Regions from separate parts of the Streptomyces sp. NPDC036984 genome, predicted to be linked through region 1. Evidence: riboswitches for the same ligand, from Rfam matches in the RefSeq annotation. Region 1 holds a riboswitch; the other holds the start of a gene.
What was found. Region 1 has a riboswitch for cyclic di-AMP ahead of ACZ7DL_RS06495 (transglycosylase family protein). Riboswitches for the same ligand answer to the same signal wherever they lie in the genome.

Region 1 (7,336 bases):
CGGCGTAGTACTCGGTCATCTCGGCGGCGGAGCGCTCCTTGCCCTCGAAGACGTAGGAGCCGTCCTTGTAGAACTCGGACGCGGCGACGTCGAGCGCCAGGGCGACCTGCTCGCCGGGGGTGTAACCGGCTTCCTTGATGGCCTCGAGGATGAGGTCGAGGGCCTCGCGGTTGGAGCCCAGGTTCGGGGCGAAGCCGCCCTCGTCGCCGAGGCCGGTGGACAGGCCCTTGCTCTTCAGGACCTTCTTCAGGGTGTGGTAGACCTCGGTGCCCCAGCGCAGCGCCTCGGAGAAGGACTCCGCGCCGATCGGGGCGATCATGAACTCCTGGATGTCCACGTTGGAGTCGGCGTGCGAACCGCCGTTCAGGATGTTCATCATCGGCACCGGCAGCAGGTGCGCGTTCGGGCCGCCCAGGTAGCGGAAGAGCGGGAGGTCGCTGGCCTCGGAGGCGGCGTGGGCGACGGCGAGCGAGACGCCGAGGATGGCGTTGGCGCCGAGGGAGCCCTTGTTGTCGGTGGCGTCCAGGTCGAACATGGCCTGGTCGATCAGGCGCTGCTCGGTGGCGTCGTAACCGACCAGCTCCGGGCCGATCTGCTCGATGACGGCGAGGACGGCCTTCTCGACACCCTTGCCCTGGTAGCGGTTCGGGTCGCCGTCGCGGAGCTCGATGGCCTCGAAGGCGCCGGTCGAGGCGCCGGACGGAACGGCGGCACGACCCGTGCTGCCGTCGTCGAGGCCGACCTCGACCTCGACCGTGGGGTTGCCTCGGGAGTCCAGGATTTCCCGGGCTACGACGACGTCGATGGACGGCACGAGCATCTCCTTCTTGGATGTGACGCTGGAAGTGCGGGGCTGGTGTGCCTTGCGACTAGAGCCTAACCGTCCCGTGGGCGTCGGCCACCGACCGACCGCCCCGTGGACAAGCTGACCGTACCTTTTGTTTTGACCCGAAACAAAGGGCTCCGCGTCGACGGACGCAAAAAAGCCCCGTCCCGGTGCGTACGGGGGAACACGCACCGGGACGGGGAGCCCGTGGGGACGGGGGTGGCCCGCACGGGGGCCTTCAGCGTGGCCCGCACGGAGGTGCGGGCCCTGCGGCTTGCGCTCGGAGCCGGCTGTTACTTCAGGTGCAGCTGCTGGCCCGGGTAGATGAGGTTGGCGTCCTCGACGATGTCCTTGTTCAGCTCGAACAGCTTCTCCCAGCCGCCCTTGACGCCGTGCTTCTCGGCGATGGTGCTGAGGGTGTCGCCGGTGACGACCTTGTACTCGCCGTCACCCTTCTTGACCTTCTTGCCGGTCGGGGTGGTGACGGTCTTGCTCGCGGACGCGGCCGGACGCTCGGCGGAGCGGGAGGCGGCCTGCTGGTCGGTGGAGCGGGTGGTGGTGCCGCCCGAGGTCGAGGGGGTGCTCGGGGCGGAGCCGTTGTAGGGGGTGCCGGACAGGCCCGTGCCGCAGACCGGCCAGGCACCCTTGCCCTGCGCGGCGAGGACCTTCTCGGCGACCGCTATCTGCTGCGCCTTGGAGGCCTTGTCGGCGGTCGAGGCGTAGGCGGTGCCGCCGTACGCGGCCCAGGTGGAGGCGGAGAACTGGAGACCGCCGTAGTAGCCGTTGCCGGTGTTGATGGCCCAGTTGCCGCCGGACTCGCACTGGGCGACCGTGTCCCACTCGGCGGCGGTGGCGGCGGAGGCGTTGCCGGCCGCCATCAGCGGGGCGGCGACGGCGGCGCCGGTGACACCGGCGAGCGTGATGGCGCGGACGGCCTTGGACGGGCGACGGTGCTTGCCCTTGCCGGAAAACAGCATGGATCGATCCCCTCACCGACGCCTGCGAGGTGAGCTGTCGGGTTCGGGCCGGTTGAGTTGCCCGGCCACACCTCACGCTGTGCGTGAGGCGCGGCTTCACCCCCAGCCGGTTCCAGCCTCAACTGCTGGTCCCGGCACTTACCTTGGGTCCCCCGCTCCTGCCTGCGGCGCTTGACGCGACGACTGTTCCCGGGCAGCCGCTGGCAGGATTCGGCGTTGCGGATGCCGGGGCTCGCGGTGACGAGCGGCCTCGACCGTAGACACGCGATCCGCGGAATTTCAAAGACGATCAGGGCTTCTGAGACTCATCCCACACTTTCGCCAAATCGGACATTAGGGCGTTAAGTGGGGCGTCAACTCCCGCTACTCCGCGCCCGTTTCGTCCTCGACTTCCAGGGTCTGACCGGCGGTGATGCGGTTCGGGTCGGACCCGATGGCGTTCCTGTTGTCGGCGTAGAGCGCGTGCCACCCGCCGTCGACGTCAAGGGAGTCGGCGATGGAGGCGAGGGAGTCACCCTGACGGACGGTGTAGGTACCCGGTTCGCGCGAGGCATGCCGACCGGACGAGGCGGCTTCCTGACCGTTTGTCACGCTTTCGTCCGCGCTCACACCCCGGTGACGTCCGCCCCCTCCGAGAGCTCCGGTGTCGACCAGGCTCCAGGAACCGGCGGCCTGCTGGGGGTTGTCCGTATTGCCGGTGGCCGGAGCGGCCGGGGACGCACTGTCGGCGCCCTGCGAGCTTCCCCGGTCCGGCGTGGCGGACTTGTCGGACTTGGGGGTGTTGGTCCCGGTGGAACCGGTGGCCGTACCGGCGTCCTTGCCCGGCTTCGTGCTCGGCGTGTCCGTCGTGCCCGAGGAGGAACCGGTACCGGAGCCGGTGTCGGAGTCGGCGCCGTCGGAGGACGGCGAATCCGGCTTGCCGGACGACTGGGAGGTACCGGAGCTGTCGGACTTGTGGCCCGATCCGGACGCGTCACCCGAACCCTCGGCGTCATCGGATTCGCCGACACCCGTGTCGACGTCCACCGAGCCCGAGTCCGTGGTCAACCCGGACAGCAGGGCACAGGTGGCCCAGGGGGCGGTGCCCTTGTCGGCGAGGATCTTCTCGGCGACGGCGATCTGCTGCGAACGGCTGGCCTGGTCGGCGCTGTCCGCGTACTGGGTGCCGCCGTACGTGGCCCAGTCCTCCTGCGAGATCTGGAGACCACCGTAGTAACCGTTGCCGGTGTCCGCACTCCAGGAGCTGCCGCTCTCGCACTCGGCGACCTTGTCCCACGTGGTGCCGTCGGCCGCGTTGGCGCTCGCCGCACCGAGGAGCGGGATGGCGATGGCGGAGCCGGTCACGCCGGCCGCGACGAGGAGGGCGGGAGCCTGGCGGGGGCGACGGTGTCGACCGTTCCCGGAGAGCATGCAGAAGCCTTTCGAGCGACAGCAGGGCCGGCGCGGCGGATGGTGCCCGTCGCCGCGCTGATGGGTGAACGTATCGGCAGACGATCACTTGTCACAAGTTAATGCCGCACAGATCACGTGAAGATCACAGAGTTGAACGTCTGTCATGTCCGCTGGCGAGGCTGTGTTCAGGCGGTGGGGGTGAACTCGACCGGCAGGGTGCGCAGGCCGCGCATGATGAGTCCGCCGCGCCAGCGCAGGTCGGCAGGGTCCGCGGCGAGCCGCAGGTCGGGCAGGCGGGTGAGCAGCGTGGCGAGCGCGGCCTGGCCCTCCAGGCGGGCGAGCGGCGCGCCGAGGCAGTAGTGGATGCCGTGGCCGTAGCCGAGGTGCTGGTTGTCGCGGCGGGCGAGGTCGAGCACGTCCGGGTCGGCGAACCGATCCGGGTCCCGGTCGGCGGCGGCGAGTACGACGAGCACCGGATCGCCCGGCGCGATGTCCTGCCCGCCGATGGTGAGCGGCTCGGTGGCGAACCGCCAGGTGGCCAGCTCCACCGGGCCGTCGTAGCGGAGCAGTTCCTCGACGCCGGTCTCCAGCAGGCCGCGTTCGCCGCGGGCGAGGGAGTCCTGGAGGCGGTGGCGCTGCTCCGGGTGGGTCAGCAGGGCGTAGGTGCCGTTGCCGATGAGGTTGACGGTCGTCTCGAAGCCGGCGAAGAGGAGGATGAAGGCCATGGCGGCGGCCTCGTTCTCGGTGAGGTGCTCGCCGTGGTCGGAGGCGCGGATGAGTCCGGAGATGAGGTCCTCGCCGGGCACGGGCGCGGCGGGCAGCGCCTCGCGCTTCTTGTGGATCAGCTCGGCGAGGTAGCCGCGCATCTTCTTCACCGACCGGGCGACCCCGCCCCGGGGCCCGCCGCCGTGCCGGATCATCATCCCCGCCCAGTCCCGGAAGTCGTCCTGGTCCTCGCGCGGGACGCCGAGCAGGTCGCAGATGGCGTAGATGGGCAGCGGGAAGGCGAACTCGTGGATGAGGTCGGCGGAACCCGCCTTCGCGAACTGGTCGATGAGGTGGTCCGTCAACTCCTGCACCCGGGGCGCGAACTCGGCGACCCGCCGGGGCGTGAACGCCTTGCTGACGAGCCTCCTGAGCCGGGTGTGGTCCGGCGGGTCGATGTTCAGCAGGTGCGTCATCAGCTCGGCCTTGCGCTCGCCGGGGATGCCGGTCTTGCCCTTGGCGTGCGCGGGCTCGTCGTGATGCGCCGGGTTCTTGCTCAGCCGCTGGTCGGCCAGGGCCTGCCGGGCATCGGCGTACCGGGTGACCAGCCATGCCTCGACGCCGCTCGGCAACCGCGTCCGGTGCACGGGGGCGTGCTCGCGCAGCCAGGCGTAGGCGGGGTAGGGGTCGGTGGCGAACTCCCACGTGAAGAGAGCGGGAGCGGTCGGGGGCTGGGGCTGGTCGGTCACTCCTCGACGGTATCGGGAGTGCCTCGGGGGGACCCGGGCGGCCACCGGGGGCGGACCCGGGCGGCTACGGCGGAGACCTGGGCGGCCACCGGGGACGGACCCGGGCGGGCACGAGGGCCGGGCGGCCGCGGGGCGTTGCGGTTACCGGTGATCGAGGGCCGGGGACCGCTGCGCTCCCGCCGGTGCCGGGCACGCTTCTCGGATGCCCCTAAGCGCCCACTCCCTCGGCGGCTCGCACCGCGTCCCGGTACACCCGGGCCGCCGCCCGCAGCGCCGCCTCCGGGTCCACGCCGTCCGCCTCGGCACGGACGGCCAGCGCGAGGAGTTCGTAGCCGATGCCCTCCCCCTTGGGCAGGGGGACTTCCAGGCCCGCCGTACGGACGCGGGAGGCGAGCTTGGCGGCGAGGGCCAGGCCGGGCTGGCCGAGCGGGACGCCGTCCGTGACCGAGGTGCGCCGCTTCTCCTCGGCCTTGGTGCGCAGCCAGTGCTCCTTGACGTCCTCCGGGGTCTCGGCCTTCTCGTCACCGAAGACGTGCGGGTGCCGGTGGATGAGCTTGGCGACGATGCCGCCGGCCACGTCGTCGACGGAGAAGGGCGCCTCCTGGTCCTCCTCGGCGATCCGGGAGTGGAAGACGACCTGGAGGAGAACGTCGCCCAGTTCCTCGCGCAGCTCCGCGCGGTCGCCGGCCTCGATCGCCTCGACCAGTTCGTACGCCTCCTCGATGCCGTACTTCGCCAGGCCCTCGTGGGTCTGCCGGGAGGACCACGGGCACTCGGCGCGGATGCGGTCCATGACCTGCACGAGGTCCAGCAGGCGGGCGCCGGGCAGGTCGTAGGAGGCGGGGAGCAGCTCCAGCTCCGGCATGGCGACCCGGCCGGAGCCGGCGAGCCGGGCGAGGCCGTCGGTGAGCGCGGGCTCGCCCTCGCCCGTCGCCACGACCACCACCGTCCGCCCGCCGGTGCAGGCGTCGACCACTTCCTGCGCGGTGGGGGACGCCTCGGCCACCGCTATCCCGGCCTCGCGCAGATACGGCAGCTGTGGATGCGTGCCGTCCGCGCACAGCACGGCATCGGCGGTGCGCAGGGCCTGCCAGGCGGGCCAGGAGAGCAGACCGGGGGCGACGCGGTGGCTGGTGGTGAGCAGGACGATGCGGCCGGGGGCGGTCTCGGGGCCGGTTGCGGGGCTGGTTTCGTTCACGGTCCGAACGTAACCCACGGCGCGCGGGAGCGGATCGCGTTATCCACAGGGCCGAGGGGGCCGTGTGATCGTATGACCGGAAGGCGCTGCGGATCCGCCGCCGGACCCCTCCGGGACCCCTGCCGGACCGCTACGGACCCCTCCGGGACCCCTGCCGGACCGCTACGGACCCCTGCCGGACCCCTCCGGGACGCTACGGAACCGATGCCGGACCACTGCCGAACCACTGCCGAACCCCTGCGGGACCGCTGCCGTACCGTTCCGGCAGCGGCGCCCGGACGAGCGCGCGCCGCCGGCGGGGCTACGCCGTCAGCGGGTCTCCGCCCGCCGCCGTGACCTCCCGTACCCAGGGCGTCTTGGCGTCCACGCGGCTGCTCTTCTGCACGTCCCAGGAGCCGTAGCGCGGGTTGAGGTCGACGTGGAGTTCCTCGGACGCCTGGGACAGGGCCTTCCAGAAGGCGGGCCGGCTGGTGTCGGTGCCGAGCTTCTCGGCGAGCTTCTGCGCCTCCAGCTGGAGCCGCAGGTTGTCGTCGAGGTGGGCCGGGGCGATGCCGTACTTCTGCAGCCAGGCCGTCTCCAGACCCTTGCTGCCACCGGCCTGCTGTTCCAGGTCCCCGCGCATCTGCTGGATCTCCTTGCGGGTGACCGTGACGCCCGCATCTTGGGCGGCGCGGTGCAGCACCCGGTCGAGCACCATGTTGTGCAGGGTGTCGCGGGTGAGGCTGCTGGTGGAGGAGACGACCTGCTGGTACTGGCTCTCGTCCGGCACCGCGGCCCGCTGAGCCTTGCGGACCTCGCCGACCCGGCTCTCCAGCTGGGCAACGGTGATCCGCTGCCCGCCGACGACGGCCGCGGCGCCCGGATGCGCATCGTTTCCGCAGGCGGTCAGCAGGGGTGCCGCGGCGGCGATCGCGGCGGTGAGGACGAGCGCGGTGCGACGGCGGCGGTGCAAGGAAACCTCCAAGGGAGATTGCAATGACAGGTGCGGCGCGCCAGCGCCTCCGCCGGGGGTGGTGGTCGGGCGACGGGCGGGCGCACAAAGTCTTGCGGTGATCGATGGTAGGCAGTGGGCAGGCCGCGGCCAACCCATTCGACCAACGATTCGCGCGCGCTTCGGGCACCGCCGCGCCGCTCCGGGAGGCGGGCCCCGGCTGTGGCCGGTGAGCTGTCCGGCCCCACGGGCGGTGTGCGGCGTCTGCGCTTCCCGGCTGCCGACGACCGGCCGGGGACCGACGGGAGCTAGCCGCGGACCTGCCCCAGCCACTGGAGGGTCCGCCGGACCTCCACGGCCAGCGGATGACCGGGTCCGTGCAGCCGCTCGACGTCCACGACCAGGCGCGCGAGCGTGTCGTGGGCGGCCGGCCGGTCCCCCAGGGCGAGCAGCAGATGGCCGATGCGGCGGCGGACCTCGTGGGCGAGCTGCGGGTCCCCGGAGACGTACTGGTTCTCGTAGTACGGCAGCAGCGCGCGGTACTCGGCGAGCGCCGCC
Region 2 (7,336 bases), on a different contig from region 1:
TCAAGATCGGCGTGAAGCTGGCCCTGCTGATCGTGATCCTCGGCCTGGTCTACGTGAAGCGCGACGAGGAGCGGATCGACAAGGGCCTCTTCGGGCTGGTCGGCCTGCTGACCACGGCCAACATCTTCATCGCCGTCCTGTGGACCTGATCTCCGGTACCCCGGGTCAGCCCGGCCGCACCACACTGTGGACGGCCGGCTCGCCGGCGCCGGAGACCGGCTCCTCGCGGACGTAGGCGCCCGGCCTGGGGGCGTGGATCATCATGCCGTCGCCCGTGCAGAGCCCGACATGGCTGACGTCGTCGTGGAAGAAGACCAGATCGCCGGGGCGGGCCTCGGCCGGCCGGACAGGAGTGCCGGCGGCGGCCTGCTCGCGCGCGGTGCGCGGGAGGGTGACGCCGGCGGACTTCCAGGCCGCCTGGGTCAGGCCCGAGCAGTCGTAGGAGCCGGGACCGGCGGCGCCCCACACGCACGGCTTGCCGAGCTGGGCGCGGGCGAAGGCGACGGCCTTCCTGGCCTTGGTCGCGTGCCCGCCGGACGGCGCGGCGGCGCCCTGGGCGGTCCGCTGCGACAGCAGCACGCGCGCGTGGGCGAGCTTTTTCTGCACGGCCGCCTTGGCCGCCTTCGGACCGCTCGCGGCGGCCTCCGCCCGGCTGCCCGCGGGGCCCGCGACGGCGCTGTCCCGGGCGGGCACGACGGAAACCTCCTGGGCGGCGGTGTCCCGGGCGGCCACGACGGAGGAGTCCGGGGCGGGAACGCCCGCGGTGTCCCACCCGGGCCCGGCGGCGGCCGCGTCCCACGCGTGCGGGGTGACGGCCGTGTTCCGAACGGACGGGACGGCGGCCGTGTCCCGGGCGGGGCCGGCGGTGCGCGGGGCCGGGCCCGCGCCGCGCTGGAGCGGGATCGTGCCGCGGCCGGGGGTGGTGCCGCGCTGCGCGGGAAGGGTGCGGGGCTGGGACGCGCGCCGGGCGACCTCGTCCCGGAGCCGCTGCAGGCTGTCCGCGTGCCGCCGCGGGGCCTCGGCCCGCTCCGCCGACTCGGTCTGCCCGGTCTGCCCGGCCCGCTCGTTCCGAACGGCCCGCTCGGTCCGAAGAGCCCGCTCCTTACTCGTGCCGGACGTCCCGGCCGCCGACTCCGCCCGGCGGTAGAGATCGTCGATCTTCCGCTCGACCTCCTCCAGGCTCGGCTTGCCGTGACCGGCCGCGGGGGTGGCCTCGGCGCTCTGGGAGAGCACGGCCACGGAGGTGAGGGCGGCGGTGGCGAGGGCTGGGGTGCGGATGCCCGCTCCCGGGGTCCCGCCGGGGCGCGGCTTGCGGTGCGACGCCAAGAGAGGCGACTCCTTCCGTGCTGCCGCCTACCGGGTTAGCTGTCGGGTTCGGGCGGTTGCTTGGAAGGGTTGCCCTACGGCGTCGTCCCGGGCGGGAGTCGGCCGATTCACCCCAGGATCGGTGGGTCCCCGGCTCCGGGCACCGTGCGGGGGCGCGCCGGACTCGGCGGAGGCCGCGCGGCCCGGCGACGTTCGCCGGAGGGGGGTCGTGCGGCCTGACGGCAACCTAGCCAACTCGTGTGTCTTCTGTGAAGGTTGGTGCGAGGTATGTCCGATACATTTCCGTGACCTGAGAGTGGTTTCACGCCCGCGTGACCAGGCGCTTCCGTTCCGTAAACGGTGGGCGGGCCTGCCGAGGCGAAGATCGGCCCTTCTGGAAACCGGTCATGTTCCGGGGACGGCGACCGGTTGTCGGTGGGGCGCCCTAGACTCGGAGAGCGATGAGCAGCCTCTTTGACGACAGCTTCCTGGCGGACCTCCAGACCCCTCGCGGGCACCAGGAGGAACCCCCACCGCCGCCCGAGGACGATCACGCTCCGGAGTCGATTCCGGACGATCTGTTCGGCGGGAAGTTCGACGTGCCGCCGGACCGGGACGCGTACTACCGCGACGGCGCTCCGCGCCCGGTGATCGACTCGGCGGCGCTCCTGGAGGGGCTGAACGACAACCAGCGCGCCGCGGTCGTGCACGCCGGCTCCCCGCTGCTCATCGTCGCCGGCGCCGGCTCCGGCAAGACCCGCGTGCTCACCCACCGCATCGCCCACCTGCTCGCCGAGCGGAACGTGCACCCGGGCCAGATCCTCGCGATCACCTTCACCAACAAGGCCGCGGGCGAGATGAAGGAGCGGGTCGAGCAGCTCGTCGGCCCGCGCGCCCACGCGATGTGGGTGATGACCTTCCACAGCGCGTGCGTGCGGATCCTGCGCCGTGAGTCGAAGAAGCTGGGCTTCACGTCGTCGTTCTCGATCTACGACGCGGCCGACAGCAAGCGCCTGATGGCCCTGGTCTGCCGCGACCTGGACCTCGACCCGAAGCGCTTCCCGCCCAAGTCCTTCAGCGCCAAGATCAGCAACCTGAAGAACGAGCTGATCGACGAGGAGGACTTCGCCGCCCAGGCCACCGACGGCTTCGAGAAGACCCTCGCCCAGGCCTACGCGCTGTACCAGTCGCGGCTGCGCGAGGCGAACGCGCTGGACTTCGACGACCTGATCATGACGACGGTCAACCTGCTGCGCGCCTTCCCCGACGTCGCCGAGCACTACCGCCGCCGTTTCCGGCACGTCCTGGTCGACGAGTACCAGGACACCAACCACGCCCAGTACGCCCTCGTCCGCGAGCTGGTCGGCACGGGCGAGCGTGCCGCCGAGGACGTCGACACCCCGCCCGGCGAGTACGACCTCCCGCCCGCCGAACTCTGCGTCGTGGGTGACGCGGACCAGTCGATCTATGCCTTCCGGGGTGCGACGATCCGCAACATCCTCCAGTTCGAGGAGGACTACCCGGACGCGACGACGATCCTGCTGGAGCAGAACTACCGCTCCACGCAGACCATCCTGTCCGCCGCCAACGCGGTCATCGAGCGCAACGAGTCCCGCCGCCCGAAGAACCTGTGGACCAACGCCGGGCAGGGCGCCGGGATCGTCGGGTACGTCGCGGACACCGAGCACGACGAGGCCCAGTTCGTCGCCGACGAGATAGACCGCCTGGTCGACGCCGGCAAGGCACGCGCGGGAGACGTCGCCGTCTTCTACCGCACCAACGCCCAGTCCCGTGTCTTCGAAGAGGTCTTCATCCGCGTCGGCCTGCCCTACAAGGTCGTCGGCGGTGTCCGCTTCTACGAGCGCAAGGAGGTCCGGGACGTCCTCGCCTACCTGCGGGTCCTCGCCAACCCCGAGGACTCTGTGCCGCTGCGCCGCATCCTCAACGTGCCCAAGCGGGGCATCGGCGACCGCGCGGAGGCGATGATCGACGCGCTCTCCCAGCGCGAGAAGATCAGCTTCCCGCAGGCCCTGAAGCGCGTGGACGAGGCGTACGGCATGGCCGCGCGCTCCACGAACGCGGTCAAGCGGTTCAACACGCTGATGGAAGACCTGCGCACCATCGTGGAGTCCGGCGCCGGACCGGCCACCGTCCTCGAAGCGGTCCTCGAACGCACCGGCTACCTGGCCGAATTGCAGGCATCCACCGACCCGCAGGACGAGACCCGGATCGAGAACCTCCAGGAACTCGCGGCCGTTGCCCTGGAGTTCGAGCAGGAGCGCGGCGAGGGCGAGCAGAGCACACTCGCCGACTTCCTGGAGCAGGTGGCCCTGGTCGCCGACTCCGACCAGATCCCCGACGAGGAGGACGGCGACGGCGTCATCACGCTGATGACCCTGCACACCGCCAAGGGCCTGGAGTTCCCGGTCGTGTTCCTCACCGGCATGGAGGACGGCGTCTTCCCGCACATGCGCGCCCTCGGCCAGACGAAGGAGCTGGAGGAGGAGCGGCGCCTGGCGTACGTCGGCATCACGCGCGCGCGGGAGCGGCTGTACCTCACGCGCTCGGCGATGCGCAGCGCCTGGGGCCAGCCGTCGTACAACCCGCCCTCCCGCTTCCTCGAGGAGATCCCGCCCGCCCATGTGGAGTGGAAGCGGACGGGAGCGGCGGCACCGGTGTCCTCCGGGCCGGCGTCCGGGATCGCGGCCTCGCTGTCCTCGACCCGTTCACGCTCCTCGGCGTCGGGCGCGTCCGGGTTCGCCACGCGGCGCACGGCGGAGAAGCCGGTGGTCGCACTGACCGTCGGGGACCGGGTCACGCACGACCAGTTCGGCCTCGGCACGGTCGTCGCGGTGAAGGGCACGGGCGCGAACGCGGAGGCGACGATCGACTTCGGCGACGCCAAGCCGAAGCGGCTGCTGCTGCGGTACGCACCGGTGGAGAAGCTGTAAACCGAAGGGGCCCTCGCCGGACGGGGGCCCCTTGTCGACGATGTCCTGCGTGGTTACGTCGGGTCCAGCCCGTGACTGCGCAGCCACGGCAGCGGGTCTATGGCGGCGCCGCCCGCCGGTCGTACCTCGAAATGCAGGTGCGGACCGGTGGAGTTGCCGGAGTTGCCGGAGTAGGCGATCGGCTGGCCGGCCTTGACGGCCGTACCGGAGGCGACGCGGTAGCTGGAGAGGTGGCAGTACCAGGTCTCCGTGCCGTCCTTCGCCGTCAGGATCAGCATGTTGCCGTAGGCGCTGTTCCACTTGGTGGTGACGGTGCCGTCGGTGGCGGCCATCACCGTGGTGCCGTAGGAGACCGGGAAGTCGATGCCCGTGTGCACGGACATCCAGTTGATGCCCGCCTGGCCGTAGTAGGCGCTGAGCCCGTGCTGTGCGACCGGCAGCGCGAACTTCGGGCGCAGCCGCTCCTTGAGGGCGGCCTCCGCGGCCGCCTTCTTCTTCTCCAGCTCCTGCTGCGCCTTGAGGTCGATCCGCTCCTGGGTACGGCTCGCCCGGTCGGCGAAGTCGTCGGCGCCGGCGGAGAGGGTCTTGAGCTGGGTGTCCAGCTTGCTGTTGGCGACCGCCGGCTTGACCGGCTGCGCGTCCGCGGCGGTGGCGGAGGTGTCCTTGGAGTCGTCGGCGAGCGCCCCGACCGAGGCGGCGGCGATCCCGGCGACGCCCATGACACAGGCCGAGGGAACGGCGACGGTCAGCAGCGCGGAGCGCTTGGCGGGCGTACGGCGCCGCGAGCGGGCCGCGCTGCGCGAGCCCGCGCGGGTCGCCGGCGCCGGAATGATCTCTTCCTGACCGTCCAGCAGGTCGGTCACGGCGGGCAGTTCGCCGGTGGTCTCCGGCTCGCTCTCGCCCGAGGGGTCCGCGTCGAAGGCGGCGTCGTCGTACGCCCCCTGCTCGAACGTCTGCGGGTCTCCCATCGCCTCGAACGTCGCGGTGGCCTGCTGATCGAACGGTTCGCCACCCTGCTCGGGCTCCGCCGCCATGGCCGGTCCGGCGGAGTTCCACTGCGTGGCGTCGTACGCGCCCGTGTCGAAGGTCTGAGTGCCCCACTCCCACTGCTGGGTGGGCTCGGCGGTCCCGGACTGGTCGGGCTGGAGCCAGGCGTTCGTGTCCCACTGGCCGCTGACGCCGTTCCCGGTGGCCTGCCCTGGGACGGTCCAGGCGGTGCTGTCGTAGGCGCCGGAGTCGTAGGCGGCGAGGTGCTGGGCCGCGTACGGGTCGTAGTGCGGGGTCTGGCCGGTGTTCGTCTGCCACTGCGTGGTGTCGTACGCGCCGGTGGTCTGCTCGTTGCCCGGAAGGCTGCCGAAGAGCGGGTCGGTGTCGAAGGCCGTGCTGCTTCGGTCACCGCCGGTAAAACCGGTGGCGTCGTAACCGCCGTACGTGGTGAGGTCGTCGTAGTGGACTTCCTGTGCGCCGTACGACGCGTAGTGCGCGGTGGAGGCGTCGGAAGCCGGGGCCGGGGTGGTCATGCTCCCCGACGGGTGACGGTCGTTCACCAACTTCTCTTTCGCCTCGACAACAGGGGCTGCCAGAGCAGTGCGGCGACTGTACCCGGCAGTACCTGGGCGCGACAATCTTCCGCCGGTTTCGCGTGGGCCGGAAACGGGCATTCGGCCGTGTTTCGGGGGAGCCCGGACGCGAGTTTGGCCTGGCGTTCGAAGAGTGTTCGATGTCGAGTGGCGATGTGTCAGCTGTGTGCGGGCTGTGACCGCCGAGTGCTGCCGTGACTGCGGCCGGCCTCAGGCCACCGTCAGGCCGTCGTCGACCCGGTCCTCGGGGTGCGGGGTGTCGAGGGCCTCGCATATCCCGGCCGCCACCGCGGGATGCACGGGCAGGGCGAGATGGCCGATGCCGGTCACCCGGACATTCTGCGCGTCGAGATCGGCGTGCTCCAGGCAGGCCGTCTCCAGCGGGTCCATCAGCGAGTCCAAGTCGCTCCAGAAGCTCACGAACCGGGTCCGGCAGCCGGGCGCGGGCCGGGCCAGCTCCTCGATCACCGCCGAACCGGGCCGCATCTGCCGCACGATCGGATGCGCGTCCGCCAGCGGTGCCACCCGGGTCCCCGCGTGCGGGGTGCCGAGCGTGACCAGCGTGCGCACCCGCAGGTCACCACCGAGGCACTGAGCGTAGTAGCGCGCGATCAGGCCGCCGAGGCTGTGCCCCACGATGTCGACCCGCGCGCTGCCGGTGCGCTCGCAGATCTCCTCGATGTGCCGGCCGAGCAGCTCGGCAGCGATGCGTATGTCACAGGTCAGCGGAGAGTAGTTGAGCGACTCGATGCGCTGTCTGCCGTGCTGGGCGAGGCTGCGGCGGAGCAGGACGAACACGGAGCGGTTGTCGATGAAGCCGTGCAGCAGCACGACCGGCGGGCCGGGAGGCACCGGCAGCCGGGGAGTGCCGTCCGTAGCGGGCCGGTCCCCGGAACGGCGTTCCTGGACGAGGCCGGTCGGGTACAGCAGGAGGTGGCCGGCAAGGATCGCGGCCTCCAGGGCGGTCGCCCTGAGCAGTGTCATCGACAGTCCGGCCAGTCTGCCCGGCCACAGGCGGCGGCAGAGCGGGAGAAAGAGCGGCATTACCCAGGTGACCTTCATGGCCGACCTCCTGTCGGCACGCCGGAGGACGGCTCGACCCCCGTGTGCCCTCATGTCCCACCATGTGATTTCCCCCTCGCTGCGCGCCGTAAAACTGCCCGTTGCGGGATGCTGGAGATAACGTTCGTTCACTTCGCGACGGTGGCGGAACGCGCCAAAAGTGCGGTACTTGTCGATACGGACGGAAGCGATCGCTTCCGTGGTCGCTTGATGGAGGCAGTGATGGGTGTGGCAGCCGGTCCGATCCGCGTGGTGGTCGCCAAGCCGGGGCTCGACGGCCACGATCGTGGGGCCAAGGTCATCGCGCGCGCCCTGCGTGACGCAGGCATGGAGGTCATCTACACCGGGCTCCACCAGACGCCGGAGCAGATCGTCGACACCGCCATCCAGGAGGACGCCGACGCGATCGGCCTGTCCATCCTCTCCGGTGCCCACAAC

Region 2: it holds a riboswitch for cyclic di-AMP, as region 1 does, so the genes downstream of both, ACZ7DL_RS02340 (C40 family peptidase) here and ACZ7DL_RS06495 (transglycosylase family protein) in region 1, are expected to answer to the same signal.

What each region holds. Positions count from the first base shown of each region.
Region 1 is NZ_JBVJRL010000002.1:544,197-551,532, reverse strand. It holds gene eno (phosphopyruvate hydratase) at 1-814, opposite strand, end outside; gene ACZ7DL_RS06495 (transglycosylase family protein) at 1,120-1,803, opposite strand; cyclic di-AMP (ydaO/yuaA leader) riboswitch at 1,808-1,983, opposite strand; gene ACZ7DL_RS06490 (transglycosylase family protein) at 2,167-3,213, opposite strand; gene ACZ7DL_RS06485 (cytochrome P450 family protein) at 3,381-4,649, opposite strand; gene ACZ7DL_RS06480 (nucleoside triphosphate pyrophosphohydrolase) at 4,858-5,847, opposite strand; gene ACZ7DL_RS06475 (SurA N-terminal domain-containing protein) at 6,149-6,799, opposite strand; gene ACZ7DL_RS06470 (protein kinase domain-containing protein) at 7,087-7,336, opposite strand, start outside.
Region 2 is NZ_JBVJRL010000001.1:510,533-517,868, reverse strand. It holds gene ACZ7DL_RS02345 (hypothetical protein) at 1-149, shown strand, start outside; gene ACZ7DL_RS02340 (C40 family peptidase) at 166-1,326, opposite strand; cyclic di-AMP (ydaO/yuaA leader) riboswitch at 1,356-1,460, opposite strand; gene pcrA (DNA helicase PcrA) at 1,767-4,256, shown strand; gene ACZ7DL_RS02330 (M23 family metallopeptidase) at 4,310-5,803, opposite strand; gene ACZ7DL_RS02325 (esterase/lipase family protein) at 6,047-6,898, opposite strand; gene ACZ7DL_RS02320 (cobalamin B12-binding domain-containing protein) at 7,121-7,336, shown strand, end outside.